One region of the Streptomyces sp. NBC_01003 genome, then DNA from elsewhere that is predicted to be linked to it. Evidence: riboswitches for the same ligand, from Rfam matches in the RefSeq annotation. Region 1 holds a riboswitch; each other region holds the start of a gene.
What was found. A riboswitch is a leader RNA that binds a small molecule or an ion and turns the genes downstream of it on or off. The one in region 1 is predicted to bind cobalamin.
Positions count from the first base shown of each region.

Region 2: it holds a riboswitch for cobalamin, as region 1 does, so the genes downstream of both, OG698_RS00090 (hypothetical protein) here and OG698_RS40145 (HoxN/HupN/NixA family nickel/cobalt transporter) in region 1, are expected to answer to the same signal.
Region 3: it holds a riboswitch for cobalamin, as region 1 does, so the genes downstream of both, OG698_RS34405 (cobalamin biosynthesis protein) here and OG698_RS40145 (HoxN/HupN/NixA family nickel/cobalt transporter) in region 1, are expected to answer to the same signal.
Region 4: it holds a riboswitch for cobalamin, as region 1 does, so the genes downstream of both, metE (5-methyltetrahydropteroyltriglutamate--homocysteine S-methyltransferase) here and OG698_RS40145 (HoxN/HupN/NixA family nickel/cobalt transporter) in region 1, are expected to answer to the same signal.

Region 1 is NZ_CP108707.1:8,770,519-8,775,682, forward strand. Features, by position in the region: gene OG698_RS40130 (ATP-binding protein) at 1-20, opposite strand, end outside; gene OG698_RS40135 (hypothetical protein) at 563-1,102, opposite strand; gene OG698_RS40140 (YoaK family protein) at 1,193-1,906, opposite strand; gene OG698_RS40145 (HoxN/HupN/NixA family nickel/cobalt transporter) at 1,949-3,043, opposite strand; cobalamin riboswitch at 3,072-3,297, opposite strand; gene OG698_RS40150 (ArsR/SmtB family transcription factor) at 3,387-3,749, shown strand; gene OG698_RS40155 (inorganic diphosphatase) at 3,785-4,219, opposite strand; gene OG698_RS40160 (GNAT family N-acetyltransferase) at 4,373-4,861, opposite strand; gene rho (transcription termination factor Rho) at 4,922-5,164, opposite strand, start outside.
Region 2 is NZ_CP108707.1:20,263-25,426, reverse strand. Features, by position in the region: gene OG698_RS00120 (alpha/beta fold hydrolase) at 1-484, shown strand, start outside; partial or broken gene OG698_RS00115 (IS5/IS1182 family transposase) at 527-628, opposite strand; gene OG698_RS00110 (ArsR/SmtB family transcription factor) at 626-904, shown strand; partial or broken gene arsB (ACR3 family arsenite efflux transporter) at 904-1,996, shown strand; gene OG698_RS00100 (ArsR/SmtB family transcription factor) at 2,063-2,437, opposite strand; gene OG698_RS00095 (NAD(P)-binding domain-containing protein) at 2,539-3,897, shown strand; gene OG698_RS00090 (hypothetical protein) at 4,154-4,438, opposite strand; cobalamin riboswitch at 4,614-4,756, opposite strand; gene OG698_RS00085 (recombinase family protein) at 4,734-5,164, opposite strand, start outside.
Region 3 is NZ_CP108707.1:7,546,466-7,551,629, reverse strand. Features, by position in the region: gene OG698_RS34425 (class II aldolase/adducin family protein) at 54-731, opposite strand; gene OG698_RS34420 (lysozyme) at 935-1,678, shown strand; gene OG698_RS34415 (anion permease) at 1,868-3,142, shown strand; gene OG698_RS34410 (hypothetical protein) at 3,158-3,379, shown strand; cobalamin riboswitch at 3,489-3,630, shown strand; gene OG698_RS34405 (cobalamin biosynthesis protein) at 3,743-4,684, shown strand; gene OG698_RS34400 (cobyric acid synthase) at 4,681-5,164, shown strand, end outside.
Region 4 is NZ_CP108707.1:1,421,302-1,426,465, reverse strand. Features, by position in the region: gene metE (5-methyltetrahydropteroyltriglutamate--homocysteine S-methyltransferase) at 61-2,379, opposite strand; cobalamin riboswitch at 2,566-2,720, opposite strand; cobalamin riboswitch at 2,873-3,071, shown strand; partial or broken gene OG698_RS06660 (RNA-guided endonuclease InsQ/TnpB family protein) at 3,463-4,520, opposite strand; partial or broken gene OG698_RS06655 (ABC transporter substrate-binding protein) at 4,672-5,059, shown strand; gene OG698_RS06650 (ABC transporter ATP-binding protein) at 5,124-5,164, shown strand, end outside.

The DNA.
Region 1 (5,164 bases):
GGGCGGGCAGGCACTGGCATTCCGCGGTCCCATCGGTGCTTGCGTGCGGGAAGGTCGTGGCCGATCGGCTCGGGTCGGCCGCACGGCCGGTCCCACCAACAGGATGGTGATCTTCCGGCACGTATATGGCGCTCATGCTAGCCACCGCGCGCGATGAGAGAACCGGGACAATCGACGCAGAGCGCCCGGCGGCGAAGTTCGTCGCGAAGTCGCCAGCCTGTCAGGGGACCGTGGTATCGGATTTCGCCGCAGAGGGCACGTCAAATAGCGACAGGCGTACGGGTGTTGGACGCGACCCGGCGCGAGTGGACTCAGGCCGGGCCGTGTTCACCGGCGCGCGAGCCGGTGAACGGCCCTTCTGCACGTCTCCCGCGTTACGGCCGGGGGCTGTTTTCAGCCAACCCCGGCCGGATTCGCGGCGACGCGTCATCGATGTGGAGCCGGGGCGAGTGCCGTTCGGTCGGCCGTAATGAAGGCGATTGTCGGCAACGCGCGGTTGGTCGGGGGTGTAACGGACGTACGGCGTACTTGCCTCGAACGTGACGGTTGGCGGATGGACCGGTCAGTCCTCTTGCGGGGCGCGCGTCCTGCGCCACAGCAGGTAGCCGGCCCCGCCCGCGAGCGCCGCGCCGAAGCCGATCCTGCCCAGGTCCACGCCGCCGCCCGCGGTGCTGCCGACTCCGGCGCGTGCGCCGCGGTAGTTGGAGCCGCCGTCCGACGTCCCGTAGTACGAGCCCTGGTCGCGGTTTCCGTTGTACGAGCCTTGGTCGCGGTTTCCGTTGTACGAGCCTTGGTCGCGGTTCCCGTTGTACGAGCCCTGGTCGCGGTTCCCGTTGGATGAGCCCTGGTCGCGGTTTCCGTTGTACGAGCCCTGGTCGCGGTTCCCGTTGCCCGAGCCCTGGTCGCGGTTCCCGTTGCCCGAGCCCCGGTCGCGGGTCTCGTCGTCCGAGTCGGCGCGGCTCAAGAGGTCGGTCCGGCCCACCTCGCCGGGTGCGGTCACCGAGGCAGGCGCTGTGACGGGCTGGTGTGCGCTCACGGACCCGGGCGCGAGCGCGGTGAGGCAGGCGGTCGTCGTGATGATGGTGGCTATGGGGCAGAACATGAGGCGTCTCCGGTCCGTGTGCCGCAGCGGCAGGAGAGCTGCGGTCCTGGTCAGGACGCTAGTGAGCCCGGGCGGGCGGCGCCCGCAGGACTAGGCCGATCGGAGGTCGTCCCCGTCGGCGGCCGGTTCGCGGTATCCGACCGCGGCGACCGCCACGAGCAGGGTGCCGACGAGGAGCGGCCAGCCGAGGCCGTGGTGCAGCACGAGCAGCGCGCCGAGCGCGGCGCCCACCAGCATGGCCACCACGGAGACGATCCGACGCCCCGCCCGCGGGTCGGTGCCGCCCGCGAGCGAGGACTCGGAGGCGAGCCCGGTCAGCGTCATCGTGAGGACCGTCGTGGTCATGTCCGGGACCGCGAGCTTGCGGACCGTCGCGTTGCGCAGCCCCATGGCCCATGCGAGGACCGCGATGAGCGCGTACGCAGCCCTGCCCGGCCAGGCGAACGCGACGGCCGTCGCCACGGCGAGCAGGACCGCCTCGGTGACGAACACCGACCGCACCCAGGACTCCCGCGCCCGCCCGGCGAACACCCCGGTGAGCCGCCCGGCGCACACGGCCCCCGCGAGGAACGCGCCGAGGGAGGTGAGCGACCCGAGCACGGAGAACCCGGGAGCGCCCGCGGCGGCGAAGCCGATGACGACGACATTGCCGGTCATGTTCGCCGTGAAGACGTGGCCGAGGCCCAGATAGCTGACCGCGTCGACGATTCCGCTCACGACCGTGAGGACCGTGAGGGCCGCTGGGAGGGTGGACCGGCGCGGCACGGGCGCGGGCGCCGCTGGTGGAACGCTGGCTTCACTCACCCGCACGACCTTACGGAGTCCCGGTCCCGGCGGCCCGCCGGATCAGGTCCGCACGGCCCACCGTTCCTCGACCTTCGCGAGCCGCCAGTACCCGATGGCCGCCGCCCAGACGACGACGAACAGGCCCACGATGATGAACCCGACGTTGTCCAGGTCGAGCCCCGCTATCCAGCCGGTCACCGAGTCCCGCAGGTCGAGCTTGTCGTGCAGGACGCCCACGAGCTCGATGGTGCCGATCAGGAACGCGACGGCGATCGAAAGGCCGGTGATGGCCAGGTTGTAGAACACCTTGCGCACCGGGTTCGAGAACGCCCACTGGTACGCGAAGTTCATGAACGTCCCGTCCAGGGTGTCGAACAGGCTCATACCGGCGGCGAACAGGAGCGGCAGGCACAGGATCGCGTACCAGGGCAGTCCGGCCGCCGCGCCGCTGCCCGCCATCACCATCAGCGTGACCTCGGTCGCCGTGTCGAAGCCGAGGCCGAAGAGGAAGCCGAGCGGGTACATCTGGCCCGGGCGGGTGATGGACTTGGTGAACCGGCCGAGGATCCGGTTCATGAACCCCCGTGAATCCAGGTGCTGTTCGAGCTCCGCCTCGTCGTACGAGCCCGCGCGCATCGCCCGGAACACCCGCAGGATCCCCACCAGGGCGACGAGGTTGAGCGCCGCGATGAGGTACAGGAAGGACCCGGAGATGGTGGTGCCCATGACGCCGAGCGTCTGATGGGTGGCGGACCCCTCGTTCATGATCCGCCCGGCGAGCTGGGTGCCGCCGGCGATCAGCGCGGCGAGCACGACCACGACGCTGGAGTGGCCGAGCGCGAACCAGAACCCCACCGACACCGGGCGCTTGCCGTCGGCCATCAACTTGCGGGTGGTGTTGTCGATCGCGGCGATGTGGTCCGCGTCGAACGCGTGCCGCATCCCCAGGGTGTACGCGGTGACGCCGAGGCCGATGCCGAAGGCCTTCGACCCCACCTCGTAGTGCTCCGGCACGACGAGAAGGAACAGCACGCCGAACGCGACGACATGGAGTGCGGCGATCACCGCGAGGAGCCCGGCGGTGCGGACGGTGTCCTCGCGCCGCCAGTGGAACGCGTCGCGTCCGGTCGCCGGGGACTTTACGGGCAGGGCCATGCGGTCACGCTCCAACACCTCGTGGAATCACTTCGTGAGATGCCGTGGCCGGTCTCCTGGCTGACGGGTGTCCGCGTCCGCCCCTGCCTTCCCAGCTGCGCGCGGCAGCCAGTGGCGTACTGGGGGCGAGGCGTCCCGAGTCGTCTCGTTGCCGAGGGACCCGGGGCCCGATCACAGTGGCGAGGGCCGCTTCGGTCTGAGTCCTTTGAGGGACCGTCACCGAATTCCCGAGCACCACGGCCCGCCCACAGTAGAGGCCGGTCCGCGACGCCTGCAAGGCTGCACAGCTGCGTAGGTGTGCGCGGGTATTCAAGATCACATCGGTGGCTGCGAGGATGGGGCCATGCATCTCGTCCCTGCCGAGCGCGCCGACCGCCGCACGATCGACGGCCACCGGGTCTGCGAAGCCATCGCCGCCATCGGTGAGCCAGGACATGTCCGCGCCTGGGCCGACCGGTTCTCGCTGCTCGCCGATCCCCGCCGCCTCGCGCTGCTCCTCGCGCTGTACCGGGCGGGGCCGCTGGCCGTGTCGGATCTCGCCGTCGCGACGGGCATGAACGACCCGGCGGTCTCGCAGGCGCTGCGGCTGCTGCGCGCGGCCGGAGTGGTCGAGGGGGAGAAGGAGGGCAGGATCGTGCGTTACCGCGTCGTCGACGCGGCGACCGCGGACCTTCTCAAGCACTGCGCGACGGACGGCGCGCACTGACACGTGCGCGCCGTCGTGGCCGGCTGCTCTGTCCTTCAGTCGCGTCGGCCGTTGGCCCGGCGGCGCGCGGCGGCGATCTCCGCGTAGGTGAGGTCGCGCCCCTCCCAGTGCGAGCCCTCGGCGGACTTGCCGGGCTCCAGGTCCTTGTAGACCTCGAAGAAGTGCGTGATCTCCAGGCGGTCGAACTCGGGGATGTCCTCGATGTCCTGCACGGAGGTGTGGCGCGGATCGTGCGCGGGCACGCACAGGACCTTCTCGTCCATGCCCTTCTCGTCCCGCATCACGAACATGCCGATCGCGCGGCACTCGACGGTGCAGCCGGGGAACGTCGGATCGCTGACCAGGACGAGCGCGTCGAGCGGATCGCCGTCGCGCCCGAGCGTGCCCTCGATGTATCCGTAGTCCGCGGGGTACTGGGTGGAGGTGAACAGCATCCGGTCGAGCCTGATCCGGCCGACGGAATGGTCCATCTCGTACTTGTTGCGGGAGCCTTGGGGGATCTCCACGGTGACGTCGAACGCGTGGACCGCGTCGGTGCCGTGGGCTGCGTCGGTGTGTCGGACCTCGTTGTCCAAGCCGGCCTCCTCGTCCACCCCGAGTGTGCTCCCGGGAGTGCGGGCGCGTCAGCCTATCGGGAACTCCAATTCAGGCCTGTCCCACATCACGGCGGGCGGATTGGCGGCAGCGGTGCCGGTGCGAACGGCCCCCATGCCGCGGTAGAAGCCCTCGGCGGGCGGGTGCGAGACCACACGGACCGAGGTGAGTCCTGCCGCGCGCGCCTCGTCCTGCATGTGGGTGACGAGCAGCCGCCCGATGCCGAGTCCCTGCGCCGCGTCGGCGACGAACATCAGGTCGAGTTCCGGGGGCACGAGCGTGAGCGCGTAGAAACCGAGCACCAGGTCATCGGCGCCGACCGCGACGAAGACACGATGGGCCTCGATGTAGTCGGGCCCCACCCGGTAGCCGGCCACCATCGACGCGTACGGGGCCTCGTAGGCGCGCGACGTGCGGACGAGCCGGGTCAGCCGCTTGGCGTCACGGGCGGTCGCCCGGCGCACCCGGACCGTCCCGCCGTCCCCCGGGCTTCCCGCGGCAGTAATGCTCGAAGTCATAGTGTGAGTATTACGCATCCTGCCGCGCCGATCGACCCGGGACGGTGCACGCCGGCCGTCTCACGCGGTGGGAACGGTGGACTGCACCTGCCGCAGGAACGTCGCGTTGTCCGGTGTCTGCCGGATCCGCTCGACGAGCGTCTCGAGCCCCGCGTGTCCGTCCCGCGACTGAAGCGCCCGCCGCAGGCCGCGTACGACCGCCGACTCGGCCTCAGGCAGGAGGAGTTCCTCGCGACGCGTGCCGGACTGGGTGAGGTCGACGGCGGGGTGGATCCGGCGCTCGGCGAGGCCGCGGTCGAGACG
Region 2 (5,164 bases), 8.8 Mb from region 1:
GGGGCATTCCGCCGCCTGCACGCTGGCCTGGCTGGCCGCCGATCTGCGGCCGGAGCGGCTGGCCAAGGTCGCCCTCATCGGCGGTTTCCCGACTGCCGACGGCCAGCCGTACGCCGACTTTTTCGAGGTGCGAGACGACGTCATGCCCTTCCCTGGCTGGGGCCCGTTCGAGGGGCCGGACGCCGCCGACCTCGACGACGGGGCCAGGCGAGAGTTGGCGGCTGCCGCGATCCCCGTGCCCGCAGGCGTGGCCGAAGGAGTGGTACGGCTGGCAGACGAACGGAGGTTCGACATCCCGGTCGTGGTCGTATGTCCGGAGTTCACGCCCGCGCAAGCGCAGGACTCGATCAACGCCGGCGACGTCCCGGAGCTCGCCCGGGCCAAGCACGTCGACTTTGCCGACATCGACTCCGGCCACTGGCCGATGATCACGCAGCCTGCCGAGCTGGCCCGGATCCTGGCTGCGGCAGCCAACGCGGCCTGACGGGGGAATTACCGGGCACGAGCAAGACCCTGGGTGTGCTGGTCACAGCCACTCGTTGATGGCCGCCACCAGAACCGTCGCCTCGTAGCGCACCGCGAGTTTGTCGTATCTGGTGGCCACGGCGCGGTGACGCTTGAGGCGATGCTGGCCGACCCGCTCAGGCTCCAGATCGTGACCCTGCTCGCCCGCGAGACGCTCTGCACCACGCACCTGGTGGAGGAGACCGGTGCCAAGCAGACGAACCTCTCCAACCACATGAAGGTGCTGCGCGAGGCGGGCGTGGTGGACACCGAGCCGTGCGGCCGGTTCATCTACTACCGGCTGAAGCCCGAAGTCATCGACGCCCTAGCCAGCTCCTTCGGTGAGCTGGCGGCCACCGCGCGGGAGACCGTGGAGACCGGCCGGAAGCGGGCCTGCTGATGACGTCCACCGAACCCGCCACCACCGGCAGCACGAACAGCGAAGAGGCGCGCGTCGTCGCCAAGCTCTCCACCCTGGACCGCTTCCTCGCCGTGTGGATCCTCGCCGCCATGGCCCTCGGCCTCGGCCTCGGACGGCTGATTCCGGGCCTGAACGACGCCCTCGCCAAGGTCGAGATCGGCGGGATCTCCCTGCCGATCGCGGTCGGCCTGCTGGTGATGATGTATCCGGTGCTGGCCAAAGTCCGCTACGACAAGCTCGACGCCGTCACCGGCGACAAGAAGCTCATGGTGTCGTCGCTGGTCATCAACTGGATCGTCGGCCCGGCCGTGATGTTCGCCCTCGCCTGGATCTTCCTGGCGGACCTGCCCGAGTACCGCACCGGCCTGATCATCGTCGGCCTGAGCCCGCTGCATCGCCATGGTCATCATCTGGAACGACCTCGCCTGCGGCGACCGCGAAGCCACCGCCGTCCTCGTCGCCCTGAACTCCGTCTTCCAGGTCCTGGCGTTCGGCTTGCTGGGCTGGTTCTACCTCGACCTGCTGCCCGGTTGGCTCGGCTTGGGCGACGGCGAGCACCTCGACATCTCCATGTGGAAGATCGCCTTGAACGTCGTCATCTTCCTCGGCGTCCCGCTGCTCGCCGGATTCCTCACCCGCCGCATCGGCGAGCAGAAGCTGGGCCGCGAGCGCTACGAGGCCAACTTCCTGCCGAAGATCGGCCCTTGGGCGCTGTACGGGCTGCTGTTCACGATCGTCATCCTCTTCGCCCTGCAGGGCAAGACGATCACCTCGCAGCCGCTGGACGTCGCACGGATCGCGCTGCCGCTGCTGGTGTACTTCGCGCTGATGTGGTTCGGCAGGTTCGCGCTCGGCAAGGCGATCGGCCTCCCGTACGACCGCACGGCGACACTCGCCTTCACCGCGGCCGGCAACAACTTCGAGCTGGCCATCGCGGTCGCCATCGCCACTTTCGGCGTCACCTCCGGCCAGGCCCTGTCCGGCGTTGTCGGCCCGCTCATCGAGGTGCCGGTCCTGGTCGCGCTCGTGTACGTATCGCTGGCCTGGCGGCGGAAGTTTCTCGCCGCCTGATTCGCACCGACAGTGCGAAGCGGCCGGGGCGCCCGTGAGGGCACCCCGGCCGCCTGCGTAAGCGAGTCAGCGGGCCGCCGCGGTCAGCAGCTGGCCCATCGCCGCGAGAACGCTCGGCTCGACCCGGTAGTACACCCAGGTGCCGCGCCGCTCGGAGGTGAGCAGGCCGGCGTCCTTGAGCTTCTTCAGATGGTGGGAGACGGTCGGCTGCGAGACGCCGACATCGGAGATGTCGCACACGCACGCCTCGCCGCCCTCGTGCGAGGCCACGGCGGAGAACAGCCGCAGCCGCACCGGATCCCCCAGCGCCTTGAACATCCTCGCTGCCCGCTCGGCCTCCTCGGCATCCAAGGGCCGCTCGGTCAGCGGCGGGCAGCACGGCGCCACCGCATCATCCGGCTGGTTCAGGACCGGCAGCTCCACCACACTCGAATTCGACATACGTCAATATTGACATCCGTCGAAGCCGCATGCCAACCTCGCCATATCGACAGACGCCGAAGCAGCAGATCGATTTCCCACTGCCTGCCCTGGAGAACGTGATGAGCGAGAGCACGCCCGCCGCACTGCCGACCGTGGTCATCGGCGCCGGCCCCATCGGCCTGGCCGCTGCCGCCCACCTCATCGAGCGCGGCATCGAACCGCTCGTCCTGGAAGCCGGACGCTTCGCGGGCAGCGCGGTACGCGACTGGTCGCACGTCCGCCTCTTCTCCACCTGGGCTGAGGTCGTCGACCCCGCCGCCGAGAAGCTCCTGGCCCCCACCGGCTGGGTCAAGCCCGACGGCGCCACCTACCCCACCGGCGGCGACTGGGCCGAGCAGTACCTGCAGCCGCTCGCCGACAACCTCGGCGAGACGGTCCGCTTCGGCGCCACGGTCACCGGCGTCTCCCGCGCCGGCCGTGACCGGGTCGTGGACGCCGACCGCGAGCAGCAGCCCTTCACCGTCCACGTCCAGTACGCCGACGGCCGCGAGGAGCGCCTCTTCGCCCGCGCCGTCATCGACGCGTCGGGCACCTGGTCCACCCCCAGCCCGCTCGGCGGCGACGGCCTGCCCGCCCTCGGCGAGAAGGCGGCCACAGACCGCATCTCCTACCGCGTCCCCGACCTCAAGGACCCAGCCGTACGGGCCCGTTACGCGGGTAAGCGCACCGCCGTCATCGGCTCCGGCGCCTCCGCCTTCACAGCGCTCGCCTACCTGGCCGAGCTGGCCAAGGACGAGTCCGGCACCCACGCCACGTGGATTCTGCGCCGCGGCATCTCCGGGGCGACCTTCGGCGGCGGGGACGCCGACCAGCTCCCCGCCCGCGGCGCCCTGGGCCTCGCGGCCAAGGCCGCGGTCGACAACGGGTACGCCGACGCCGTCACCGGCTTCCGCACCACCGCGATCGAGAGGACCGACAACGACCGGGTGGCGCTGGTCGCAGAGGACGGCCGCCGTCTCGATGAGGTCGACGAGGTCATCGCCCTGACCGGCTTCCGCCCCGACCTCACCTTCCTCAACGAGCTGCGTCTCGGCCTCGACGAGCGCCTCCAGGCCCCCACCGAGCTGGCCCCGCTCATCGACCCCAACGTCCACTCCTGCGGCACCGTCTACCCGCACGGCGTCAACGAGCTCTCCCACCCCGAGAAGGACGTCTACCTGGTCGGCATGAAGTCCTACGGCCGCGCTCCCACCTTCCTCGCCATGACCGGCTACGAGCAGGTCCGCTCCATCACCGCAGCCCTCGCCGGCGACCAGGACGCCGCCGAGCGCGTCGAGCTGACCCTGCCGGAGACCGGGGTGTGCGGGGGAGCCGGCCTGTTCGACGAGCCCGAGGCCGAACAGGGCGGCGGGTGCTGCGCCGCCCCGACCACACTGCAGATCGGTACCAGCGCACCGTCCGCGTCAGGCGGTTGCTGACCGCCGATGTACCCACCGGCCGGTACGAACCGGTCGCACTCCACATCGGTCCCGGCGAGCCAAGACCGGTAAGCCTCCGACGCGCACGACGAAGGCCCCGTCTTTTCTGGCGGGGCCTTCGTCGTCGGGCACCCGGGGCCGGACTCAGTGCGTCGGGCCGCCGCGCGAGAAGGCGGGCACTGTTACCCGAAGACGACGTCGCGGAGGTCAGGTCCGGCATCCACACGGCACTGTGACGCCCAATCAGTGTCACTGATTAAGGCGACGCGGAAGGGTCGACGCCCTGGTGACCAGAGCTGGAAGCGGGACTCGACGATGTCGAGGGGACTCCGCTCAGCCCCGGTTCGGGCAGCTGAACCTCGGAGTGGTCGCCCCCGAGGATGAGCACCAGCGCCGTCAGTACCGAGGTGCCGCAGACGATGGCCCCGACAATGTCGCCCTTGCCGAGCGGCCCCTGGCGAGTGTGCTTGTAGACGAAGTACCCCACGACGCACGCCACCATCATGAGGGCGCCGCCGACGGCGTCGATGTGCACAGTCAAGGTCAGTCTCCCGCTCGCGGGCCGCGTGACGGCCCTGAATGAGAAGACCGCGGGCGCGATCTCCACACCTTCGGCGGGATGCGTGGGGTCTGACAGCAAGAATGCCCAACTCGATGAGTTGGGCATCGGGTCCTGCTGGGAGTGTCCCGGTGCCCTGCCGAAGGACCCGACGAGTCGCCGGGGTCTTCGGGCAGGCAGGTCCTCGGACTTACGTGGGGCGCGGAGGCGCTTCACGTACACCGTTGCGGGACAGTTCCGGAATTGCACCGGATTCCCCTGCTGCTTGGCATCGATTCTACTTGACGCGTCGCTCTGCCGACGGAAGTTGTCCCGGTCGAGCGTTCGGTACGAGCGAGTCCCGCCCTGCCGCCAGCTCAGGTACGTACTTGTAGAGCGTCGTCCGGGAGACGCCCAGCAGCTTGGCGATCGACGTGATGGTGTTATCCGGGTCTGTCAGCAACCCGCGAGCGTGGCGGATCTGCTCCTCCGTCATGGCGGGCGGTCGACCAGTCCGTTCGCCACGTGCTCGCGCGGCCGCAAGGCCCTCGTGGGTGCCCTGCACGATCAGTTCTCGGATGAACTCCGCAAGGGCGGCGAACACGTGGAAGACCAGGCGCCCGCCGGGCGTGGTTGTGTCGAGGGACTCGTGCAGCGACTGGAAGCCGATCCCGCGCTTGCGGAGTCCGGCCACAATGGAGATCAGATCTTGGATCGAACGACCCAAGC
Region 3 (5,164 bases), 1.2 Mb from region 1:
GCCCGGGCTCCGACCGGCCAGTGGGGCGGGGCCGGGGGCCGCCGGGTGCCGGTTCAGCCCGGCTGCCCGTACCCCCGCAGCTTCTCCTCCACCTCGCGCACCTGGTCGCGGGTGAGGAGCGTCGGCGTGTGGTGGGGATGGGCGCTCGCGGTGAGCCAGACGCGGCACAGCCATTCGAGCTGGGCCGTGCGGTCGTAGGCGGCGGCGAGGGTGTCGCCGTAGGTGAGGGTGCCGTGGTTCTGAAGCAGGCAGCCTGTCCGCCCCTTGAGAGCGTCGAGCACGTTCCCGGCCAACCGCTCGGTGCCGTACGTCGCATACGGGGCAACCCGGACAGGTCCGCCGAGGGTCGCGGCCATGTAGTGGATGAGCGGGAGCTCGGGCACGAGGGTGGAGACGGCGGTGGCGTGGACCGCGTGGGTGTGGACGACGGCGCGGGCGGACGTCGCGCGGTAGACCGCCAGATGCATCGGGAGTTCGCTGGTCGGGGTCAGGGTTCCGGCGCGCTGCCCGCCGTCGAGGCCGACGGCGACGAGGTCGTCCGGGGTGAGCTCGTCGTAGGGGACCCCGCTGGGCGTGACGAGGACGGTGTCGCCGATGCGCACCGAGACGTTTCCCGAGGTCCCGACGACGAGGCCGTCGGTGACGGTGCGCCGGGCCGTCGCCACGAGCGCGCTCCACGCCTGCGCGAGTCCGTCCGCGTCCTGCCCTGCCTCGCCCGGTTCCTGCGCCATGCCCGCATCCTGCCAGCCGCTCGGCGGGCCGGCGCGGATCGTGACGCCCGGGCACTTTAGTGCGGAGCCGAGGAGTCCGGAAGCGCACGAATGGGCATGAATGCCCGCCTGGTAACGATTGGCTGGAGATCGACGGGCTCAGAGGGATCTTCCGGTAGCCTCCGGTGGGATTTGTCATGCACGTCGCCATTCCGGGGGGAAATATGGCTCGTGGTCACAAACCGTCCCGTCGCCGCGCGCACATCGCGACCGCGGCATCACTCGCCGCCCTGACGTTCGGGGGGACCGCTCTCGCACAGGCTCCGGCGTCCGCGGCGGGCGGCACCAAGGGGCACGACGTCTCGTCGCACCAGAAGAACGTCAACTGGCAGAAGGCCAAGAGCAAGGGCGCACGGTTCGTCTACGTCAAGGCGACCGAGTCCACCACCTATCTCAATCCCTACTTCAGCCGGCAGTACAACGGAGCGCGCAGCGCGGGCATCATCCGCGGCGCGTACCACTTCGCGCTCCCGAACAAGTCGTCCGGCCGGACGCAGGCCTCGTACTTCGTGCGCAACGGGGGCGGGTGGCGGGCGGACGGCTGGACGCTGCCGCCGGCGCTCGACATCGAGTACAACCCGTACAGCTCGAAGAAGTGCTACGGCCTGAGCAAGGGGAAGATGATCTCCTGGATCAGGTCGTTCAGCGACGAGGTGCGGCGCAGGACGGGCCGCCGGCCGGTGATCTACACCAATTACCGCTGGTGGCAGAGGTGCACGGGCAACAGCACGGCCTTCGCGGGCAACCACGCGCTATGGCTCGCCCGCTACGACGAGTCCGCCGGGGCGCTGCCGTCGGGCTGGTCCTACTGGACGTTCTGGCAGTACGACAACAGCGGTGGACTGCCGGGTGACCAGAATCTCTTCAACGGTTCACAGACGCAGTTGCGGAGGTTCGCCCGCGGCTAACGGAAGGCTCACTTCCGCTTGATTGGGCCACCGTTCCGCTTCACGAACGACCCCGTGCCGCCACCCCGTTTCCAACGGAGTGGCGGCACTCCACTTTGAGTCACCGCACCGCCCGCCTCAGTTCATCTTCCGTTCACTCAGGTTGCCTACGTTCACCGAGCCACTGACGTCCAACAGAAGCCTGGGTAAATGGAACACATCACGCTTCTCCTCGGGATCGTGATCGTTACCGCTCTCGTGTTCGACTTCACGAACGGTTTCCACGACACAGCCAACGCGATGGCCACCACCATCTCGACCGGCGCTCTCAAGCCCAAGACGGCGGTGGCCATGTCCGCCGTGCTGAACCTCGTCGGAGCCTTCCTCTCCGTGGAGGTCGCCAAGACGATCTCCGGCGGCATCATCAACGAGGACGGACTCAAGACCGAGGTCATCTTCGCGGCGCTGGTGGGCGCCATCCTCTGGAATCTCCTGACCTGGCTGGTGGGCCTCCCCTCAAGCTCGTCCCACGCGCTCTTCGGCGGCCTCATCGGCGCCGCCGTGATGTCGATGGGCTGGTCGTCGATCAATGGCGGCACCGTCGTCACCAAGATCCTCCTCCCCGCCGTCGCCGCGCCGCTCGTGGCGGGCATCGCCGCGATGCTGGCCACCCGGCTCACGTACCGGATAGGCAGCAAGACCGACCAGAAGGCGACCGCCAAGGGCTACCGCGCCGGGCAGATCGCCTCCGCGGGCCTGGTCTCGCTGGCGCACGGCACGAACGACGCGCAGAAGACGATGGGCATCATCACGCTCGCCCTGATCACGGGCGGCGTCCTCAGCCCCGGCGCCAACCCCCCGATGTGGGTCATCGTCTCGGCCGGTGCGGCCATCGCGCTCGGCACCTACCTCGGCGGCTGGCGCATCATCCGCACCATGGGCAAGGGCCTCACGGACCTCGCGCCGCAGCAGGGCTTCGCCGCCCAGACCAGCGCCGCGACCGCGATCCTCGCCTCCTCGCACATCGGCTTCTCGCTCTCCACGACGCAGGTCTGCTCCGGCGCCGTCATGGGCTCGGGCCTCGGCCGCAAGGGCGGCGTCGTCCGCTGGTCGACCGCGACCCGCATGTTCATCGCCTGGGGCCTGACCCTGCCGGCCGCCGGTCTGGTCGGCGCGGGCGCCGAGTTCCTCACCAAGCAGGGCTCGTGGGGCGTCGCCGTCACCGCGCTGCTCCTGATCGCCGGCGCGGGCACCATCTGGGCGCTGTCCCGGCGCAACTCGGTCGACCACACGAACGTCACGGACGACGACATCGACGGCGTCGACGTCCCGGACGAGCCCGCAGGCGTCGTGACCACCGCGATCGCGGCCGTCACCCCGCCGCCCGCCGGCACGGTCACGGCCCTGGACACCGACGTGAAGACCACCATCCCCGCCTCGCCCGCCCCGCCCTCGGCGGAGCCCGCGCGCCCGGCCACGGTCTAAGGAAGCAGCAGCGCTATGCACATCGACTGGGCAGCACTCGGCTCCGTGTTCGGAGTCAGCCTCGTGATCACGGTGGCCCTCGTGGGCCTGTTCACCCTCGGCATCGTCGGCCTCACCAAGCGGGAGTCGGCGGCGGCCCAGGGCAACTCGGCGGCGCTGGCCGTCTCCGGCGCGTACGCCTGCTTCGCCCTGTGCGCGGCGGCCGTCGGGTACGGGATCTTCCTGATCGTCGCCTGACCGGAGGTAACCGGCAGGAGTGCGGGGTGCGGGACGCGAAGGCGTCCCGCACCCCGCTTCGTGTGGGCCTCAGCACACTCTCCCTTCGCAGGTCAACGGCAAGTTGACGGGCGTTCGCGGGGCGTGGTGGACTTCCGGGGCCATCTACGGCAGCAGGAGAGGAAGCCGGTGCGAATCCGGCGCGGTCCCGCCACTGTCACCGGGGAGTGATCCCCGTGAGCCAGGAACTCTCGCCGCCGGTCTCTTCCAACCAGGGCGTGGACACCCTGAGTGAGGACATATCGCCATGCGCGGCTGCCAGTTGCGGGTGCTCCCGCCGAGAACGAGTACAAGGGTTCCCCTCGCCGTAGCGGCGGGCTGACCGTGCGGGCCGAGCGCGTCTTCGCGTACGGCAGCGCCGCCGGACTCCTCGGCGACCTCCTGATCGGCGATCCGCGCCGCGGGCATCCGGTCGCCGCGTTCGGGCGGGCCGCGGGCGCCGTCGAGCGCGTGCTGTGGCGTGACCACCGCGGGTGGGGCGCCGTGCACACCGCCGTGTGCGCCGGGGGCGCCGCCGTCGCCGGTGGCCTCGCCGCGCGCGCCGTGCGCCGCTCCCCCGCCGCTTCCATCGTGCTGACCGCCGCCGCCACTTGGGCGGTCGTCGGCGGTACGTCGCTGGGGCGCGAGGCGCGCGCCATCGGGGGCGCGCTGGCCGCCGGTGACGTGGACGCGGCGCGCGAGCGGCTGCCGCATCTGTGCGGGCGTGACCCGCAGGCCCTGGACGCGGACGGGATCGCGCGGGCCGTCGTCGAATCCGTCGCCGAGAACACCTCCGACGCCGTCGTGGGCGCGCTCGTGTGGGGCGCCGTCGCCGGCGTCCCCGGGCTCGTCGCGTTCCGCGCCGTGAACACGCTGGACGCCATGGTCGGGCACAAGTCGGCCAGGTACCGCCGCTACGGCTGGGCCTCCGCGCGCCTCGACGACGTGGCGGGCTGGCCGGGAGCGCGGCTCACCGGCGTGCTCGCCGCCGTCGCGGGCGGCCGTCCGCGCGGCGCGCTCACGGCGTGGCGCGAGGACGCGCGGCTGCACCCGAGCCCCAACGCCGGTGTCGTCGAGGCCTCGTTCGCGGGGGCGCTCGGGGTGCGGCTCGGCGGGACTCTGTCGTACGGCGGGCGGGTCGAGCACCGGCCCGTACTGAACGCGTCGGGCCGGGCCGTGGAGACCGCCGACGTCGAGCGGGCGGCGCGGCTCTCGCGGCGCGTGAGCTGGCTGGCCCTCGGCGTGTGTGTCGCCGGGCGGGCACTGTTGCGGAGGGGGAAGTCGTGAGTGGTGGCGGACTGCTGGTGGCAGGGACCACGTCCGATGCCGGGAAGAGCGTCGTCACCGCGGGGATCTGCCGGTGGCTGGTGCGGCAGGGGGTGAAGGTCGCGCCGTTCAAGGGGCAGAACATGTCCCTCAACTCCTTCGTGACGCGCGAGGGCGCCGAGATCGGGCGGGCGCAGGCCATGCAGGCGCAGGCCGCCCGCGTCGAGCCGAGCGCCCTGATGAACCCCGTGCTGCTGAAGCCGGGCAGTGACCGGAGCAGCCAGGTGGTGCTCATGGGCAAGCCGGTGGGCGAGTTGAGTGCCCGGGGGTTCTTCGGGGAGTCCGGGCCCGCGGCGAAGCCGCTGTCAGGTGCTGTGTCCCCCGGGAAGGCGCTGCACGGGGGACGGCAGGCGGCACTTCTGGACACCGTCGTGGGATGCCTGGAGGAACTCCGGGGCAGCTATGACGCCGTGATCTGTGAAGGGGCGGGCTCTCCCGCCG
Region 4 (5,164 bases), 7.3 Mb from region 1:
CTGTGCGTGGCTGTCCGGGCGGGACACGATGCCCTCCGCCCGGACAGTCTCACCCCGGGATCAGGACGCGGAGAGTTCCCCGCGGACCGTACGGGCCGCCGCGACCAGGTTCTCCAGGGAGGCGCGGGTCTCGGGCCAGCCGCGGGTCTTCAGCCCGCAGTCGGGGTTGACCCACAGCCGCTCGGCGGGGATCGCCTCAAGCCCCTTGCGCAGCAGGGCCGCTGCCTCGTCGGCGCCGGGCACGCGCGGCGAGTGGATGTCGTACACGCCGGGTCCGGCCTCGCGCGGGTAGCCGTGGGCGGCCAGCTCGCGGGCGACCTGCATGTGTGACCGGGCCGCCTCAAGGCTGATCACGTCGGCGTCGAGGTCGTCGATGGCCTGCACGATGTCCCCGAACTCGGCATAGCACATGTGGGTGTGGACCTGGGTGTCCGGCCGGACCCCGCTCGTGGTGAGCCGGAACGCCTCCGTCGCCCACGCGAGGTAGGCGGCGTGGTCGGCGGCGCGCAGCGGGAGGGTCTCGCGCAGGGCGGGCTCGTCGACCTGGATCACCGAGGTCCCGGACGTCTCAAGGTCGTCGACCTCGTCCCGCAGGGCGAGGGCGACCTGGCGGGCGGTGTCGGCGAGCGGCTGGTCGTCACGGACGAAGGACCACGCGAGCATGGTGACGGGACCCGTGAGCATGCCCTTGACCGGGCGGCCCGTGAGCGACTGGGCGTACGTCGTCCAGCGCACCGTCATCGGCTCGGGGCGGGAGATGTCACCGGCGAGGATCGGCGGACGGACATAACGCGTGCCGTAGGACTGCACCCAGCCGTGCTGCGTGGCCAGATACCCGGTGAGCTGCTCGGCGAAGTACTGCACCATGTCGTTGCGTTCGGGCTCGCCGTGCACGAGGACATCGATGCCGGCCTTCTCCTGGAAGGCGATCACCTCCTGGATCTCGGCCCTGACGCGCTCCTCGTACGCGGCGTCGTCGATCCGCCCGGCGCGCAGCCCGGCCCGTGCGGTGCGCAGCTCGGCCGTCTGCGGGAACGAGCCGATGGTCGTCGTCGGCAGCAGCGGGAGGCCGAGGCTGCCCCGCTGGGCTGCCGCACGTTCCGTGTACGGCTGCGCGCGGCGGGCGTGGGCCGCCGTGACCGCCGCGGTGCGGGCGCGCACGGCCGGGTCGCGGGTGAGGGCGGAGGTGGTCCGGGAGGCCAGGTCGGCGCGGTTGGCGGCGAGTTGGGCGGAGATCGTGTGGGTGCCCAGCGTCAGGCCGCGTGCGAGGGTGGCGATCTCGGCGGTCTTCTGGCGCGCGAAGGCGAGCCAGCGCAGGATCTGCGGCTCGATGTCGCGCTCCAGCGCCGCGTCGACGGGGACGTGCAGGAGTGAGCAGGACGCGGCCACGTCGACCCGGTCGGCCAGGCCGAGCAGGGTGCCGAGGGTGGCCAGCGACTTCTCCAGGTCGTCGACCCAGATGTTGCGGCCGTTGACGACGCCCGCTACCAGGCGCTTGCCGGGCAGTCCGCCGACGGCGGCAAGGGCGTCCAGGTTGGCGGCGGCAGCCTCGGTGAAGTCGAGGGCGAGCCCCTCGACCGGCGCCCCGGCCAGGACGGGCAGGGCGTCGCCGAGCCGGTCGAAGTACGAGGCGACCAGCATCTTGGGCCGGTCGGTGAGGGCGCCGAGGTCGCGGTAGGCGCGCCCGGCGGCGTTCAGTTCGGCCGGCGTGCGGTCCTGGACGAGGGCGGGCTCGTCGAGCTGCACCCACTCGGCGCCCGCCTCGCGCAGGTCGGCGAGGACTTCGGCGTAGACCGGCAACAGACGGTCGAGCAGGGTCAGCGGCTCGAAGTCGGCGGCGACCCCGGGCGCGGGCTTGGCGAGCAGCAGATAGGTGACCGGGCCGACGAGCACGGGCCGGGCCGGCAGACCGAGGGCGAGGGCCTCCTTGAGCTCGGCGACCTGCTTCGTGGAGTCGGCCGTGAACGCCAGTTCTGGGCCCAACTCCGGTACGAGGTAGTGGTAGTTGGTGTCGAACCACTTCGTCATCTCCAGCGGCGCCACGTCCTGCGTGCCCCGCGCCATGGCGAAGTAGCCGTCCAGCGCGTCGGCCTCGACGGCCGGGCGGTGCCGCTCGGGGATGGCGCCGACCATGACGGTGGCGTCCAGGACGTGGTCGTAGAACGAGAAGTCACCGGTGGGGACTTCGCCGATGCCCGCGTCGGCGAGTTCGTGCCAGTTCGCGCGGCGCAGGCCGGCGGCGGTGGTGCGGAGGGCGTCGGCGCCGACGTGGCCCTTCCAGTAGCCCTCGATGGCCTTCTTGAGTTCGCGGGCAGGGCCCTGGCGGGGATAGCCGTACACGGTGGCCCGTGCTGCCGCGGCTGCGGACTTGGTGGTCATGGAGATCTCCTTCGCGAGATGAATCCCTGAGATCCCGGAGACGGGACGAGAGCGCGAAGGGTGACACGGACCGGACGGCGCGGTCGCGTACGGCAGGGCACGCGCGCCCGTTCGGTGTGTACGCCGACCCGCCCACGAGGTCACCGGGACATCCGCGTGCGAATGGTTCACGCGCGGGCAACGGGCAGGTCTTCGGACTCGCGGGCACGTCCACCCGATGCCGGGCGGACACCTACTGGCCGTCGCTTCCCAGCCCGATCCATCGGGCCAGTGCGTGTGACGGCGGTCGTTCCAGCTCACCGCTGCGGGGCAGTCCCGGATTCCCACCGGGTTCCCTCTTACGACGCTCCCGCCTGGCGGACGGGGCGAACCAGCTGCACCGGTCACCCTACGCACGCGGGACGTTCCTTCGCGAGCCCGCCCCGCACCGCGGCCACCCTCCGAGAAGGGGCCGCCGTCTGATTTCGGGCGGCGTGGTAGCTTTCCAAGGCCAGTCGAACTCATGCCCGTCTGCCCCGCATTGCGGGATCTTGGACAGGTATGTGTCAGGGAATCCGGTGCGAATCCGGAGCTGACGCGCAGCGGTGAGGGTGACGGGCGGGGCATCGGCCACTGGACCGCACGCGGTCCGGGAAGGCGCACCGTCCGCGTGACCCCGAGTCCGAAGACCTGCTGGCAGCCTTCGCGGGCTCCGGTCGGGGCGGCGGGGGAGACCGTGCGACCGGGCTCCGCGCATGAGCCCTCGACATCGAGGAAGTCCCCGTGCTCTTCGCGCGCTCCGCCACACGCCGCCGCATACCCAGAGCCGCCCTCGGTCTCGCAGAGATGCTCGTGCTGGCCGCGCGCGGCAGCAGCGGATCCGAGCGCACCCCGGCAGCGCACAAGAGCGCCGCGGCTATCCGGTCGTACTCGACAACTGCGGGGCGCGGGTCGAGGTGAAAGCGGCCCCCGAGCGCGCCGTTTCCCTCGACCAGGGTTCGACCAGATCATGCTGGCCCTCGGCCTCGGCGACCGCATGGCCGGCACCGGGACCTGGACGGACCCTGTGTTGACTTCCTCCCCCCTCGTGAACGAGGGGGTTTCCTACGGCTTGCGCCGTGGGGTTTCCTGCTTCGTCGCCGACTGCCCGCCCGGAGTTCTCCGTTGAGGTCTTACACCAGCTCCACAGGCTGTCACCGCCAGTCCGGCGGCCAGCAGGTTGTTCGCTGCGTTCGTGTCCCGGTCGTGGGTCGTTCCGCAGGTGTCGCAGCTCCAGGTTCGAACGTGCAGCGGCATCTTCTTTGCGAGGGTGCCGCAGTGGGAGCACAGCTTGGAGGAGGGGAAGAAGCGGTCGACAGCGATCACTTCCCGCCCGTACCAGGCGGCCTTGTACTCCAGCATGCTCCGGAAGTCCGACCACGCGGCATCGCTGATGGCGCGGGCAAGGCTCCGGTTCTTGACCATGTTGCGTACGGTCAGGTCCTCGATCACGAGCGTTTGGTTGTCGCGCACGAGTCGAGTGGTCAGTTTGTGCAGGTGGTCGCGGCGTCGGTCGGCGATGCGGGCGTGGATCCTGGCGACTTTGCGCCGGGCCTTGGCCCGGTTGGTGCCGTCGCCCTTGGCCTTGCGGGAGAGGTTTTGCTGGGCCTTGGCCAGGCGGGCGCGGTCCTTGCGTTCGTGCCGGGGGTTGGCGATCTTCTCGCCGGTGGACAGGGTCAGGAGATGGTCAAGACCGACCACACGAGGTCGAGCGGTTCGTTCATCTTCGCCAGTGTCAGGCCACCGTCACGGAAGCGGAAGCCGCTGGTGGTGTACTCGGCGGACTTGCGGGACTTCTTCCGCGACTTGAAGTGCGGATACCTCGCCCGCTTGGCGAAGAAGTTGGTGAACGCCGTCTGCAAGTGCCGCAATGTCTGCTGCAAAGGCACCGACGACACGTCGTTGAGGAACGCCAGTTCCTCGGTCCTCTTCCATGCGGTCAGCATCGCCGAGGTGGCGTTGTAGTTGACCCGCTCCTGGCGCGCCCACGCTTCGGTGCGGGCGGCAAGCGCGAGGTTGTAGACCTTGCGCACGCATCCGAACGTGCGCGACAGCTCGGCTGCCTCCACGTCGGTCGGATAGAAGCGGTACTTGAACGCCCGCTTCACACACGTCGTGGTCACGCTCACAAACTATGGCGACTGCGACTCAACACCAAATCTGCCGGTCACAGCACCGTGTCCGCCCTGACGACCCATCACAGCCCCTTACCCAGCTCCGCAGGAACCTGTTTCCTCTCCGCCCTGAAGGGCGGAGTATCCACGGAGGAACTCGATGAAGGGACTTGAGAAGGAGAACGCGAAGGTCGAGCGGCTCGCCGACCGCTACCCGTCGTTCCAGAAGGTCCTCGACGCCGAACCCGACTTCGTCGCCGCGTCATTCAGCGCCACGCTCAGCAAGGGGGAGTGGCGCCACGCGACCAGTTCGGGAAACTGGGCGTACCGGAGTACCTCTCGCCCTCCGACTGTGTCGGCAAGGGCAACAGCGGCGCCGGCGACGGACGCTCGTACAAGACGCTGAGCATGGAAACCGTCTACGGCGAAGTCCGCGACCTCGCCGCGGTCTTCGATGTGCGCGAGCGGGGCGAACGGCTCGTCGCCGCGCTCCAGGCCGGGTGAAGAAGGCCACCGGCGGCATCGACGCCTCCCGAACGACACTCTTACCCGGACCCGGACCCGGAGCCGGACCCGGACCCGGACCCGGACCCGGACCCGGACCCGGAGCCGATGACCCAATCCACCACCGGCCCACCCATCACCGCCGACGG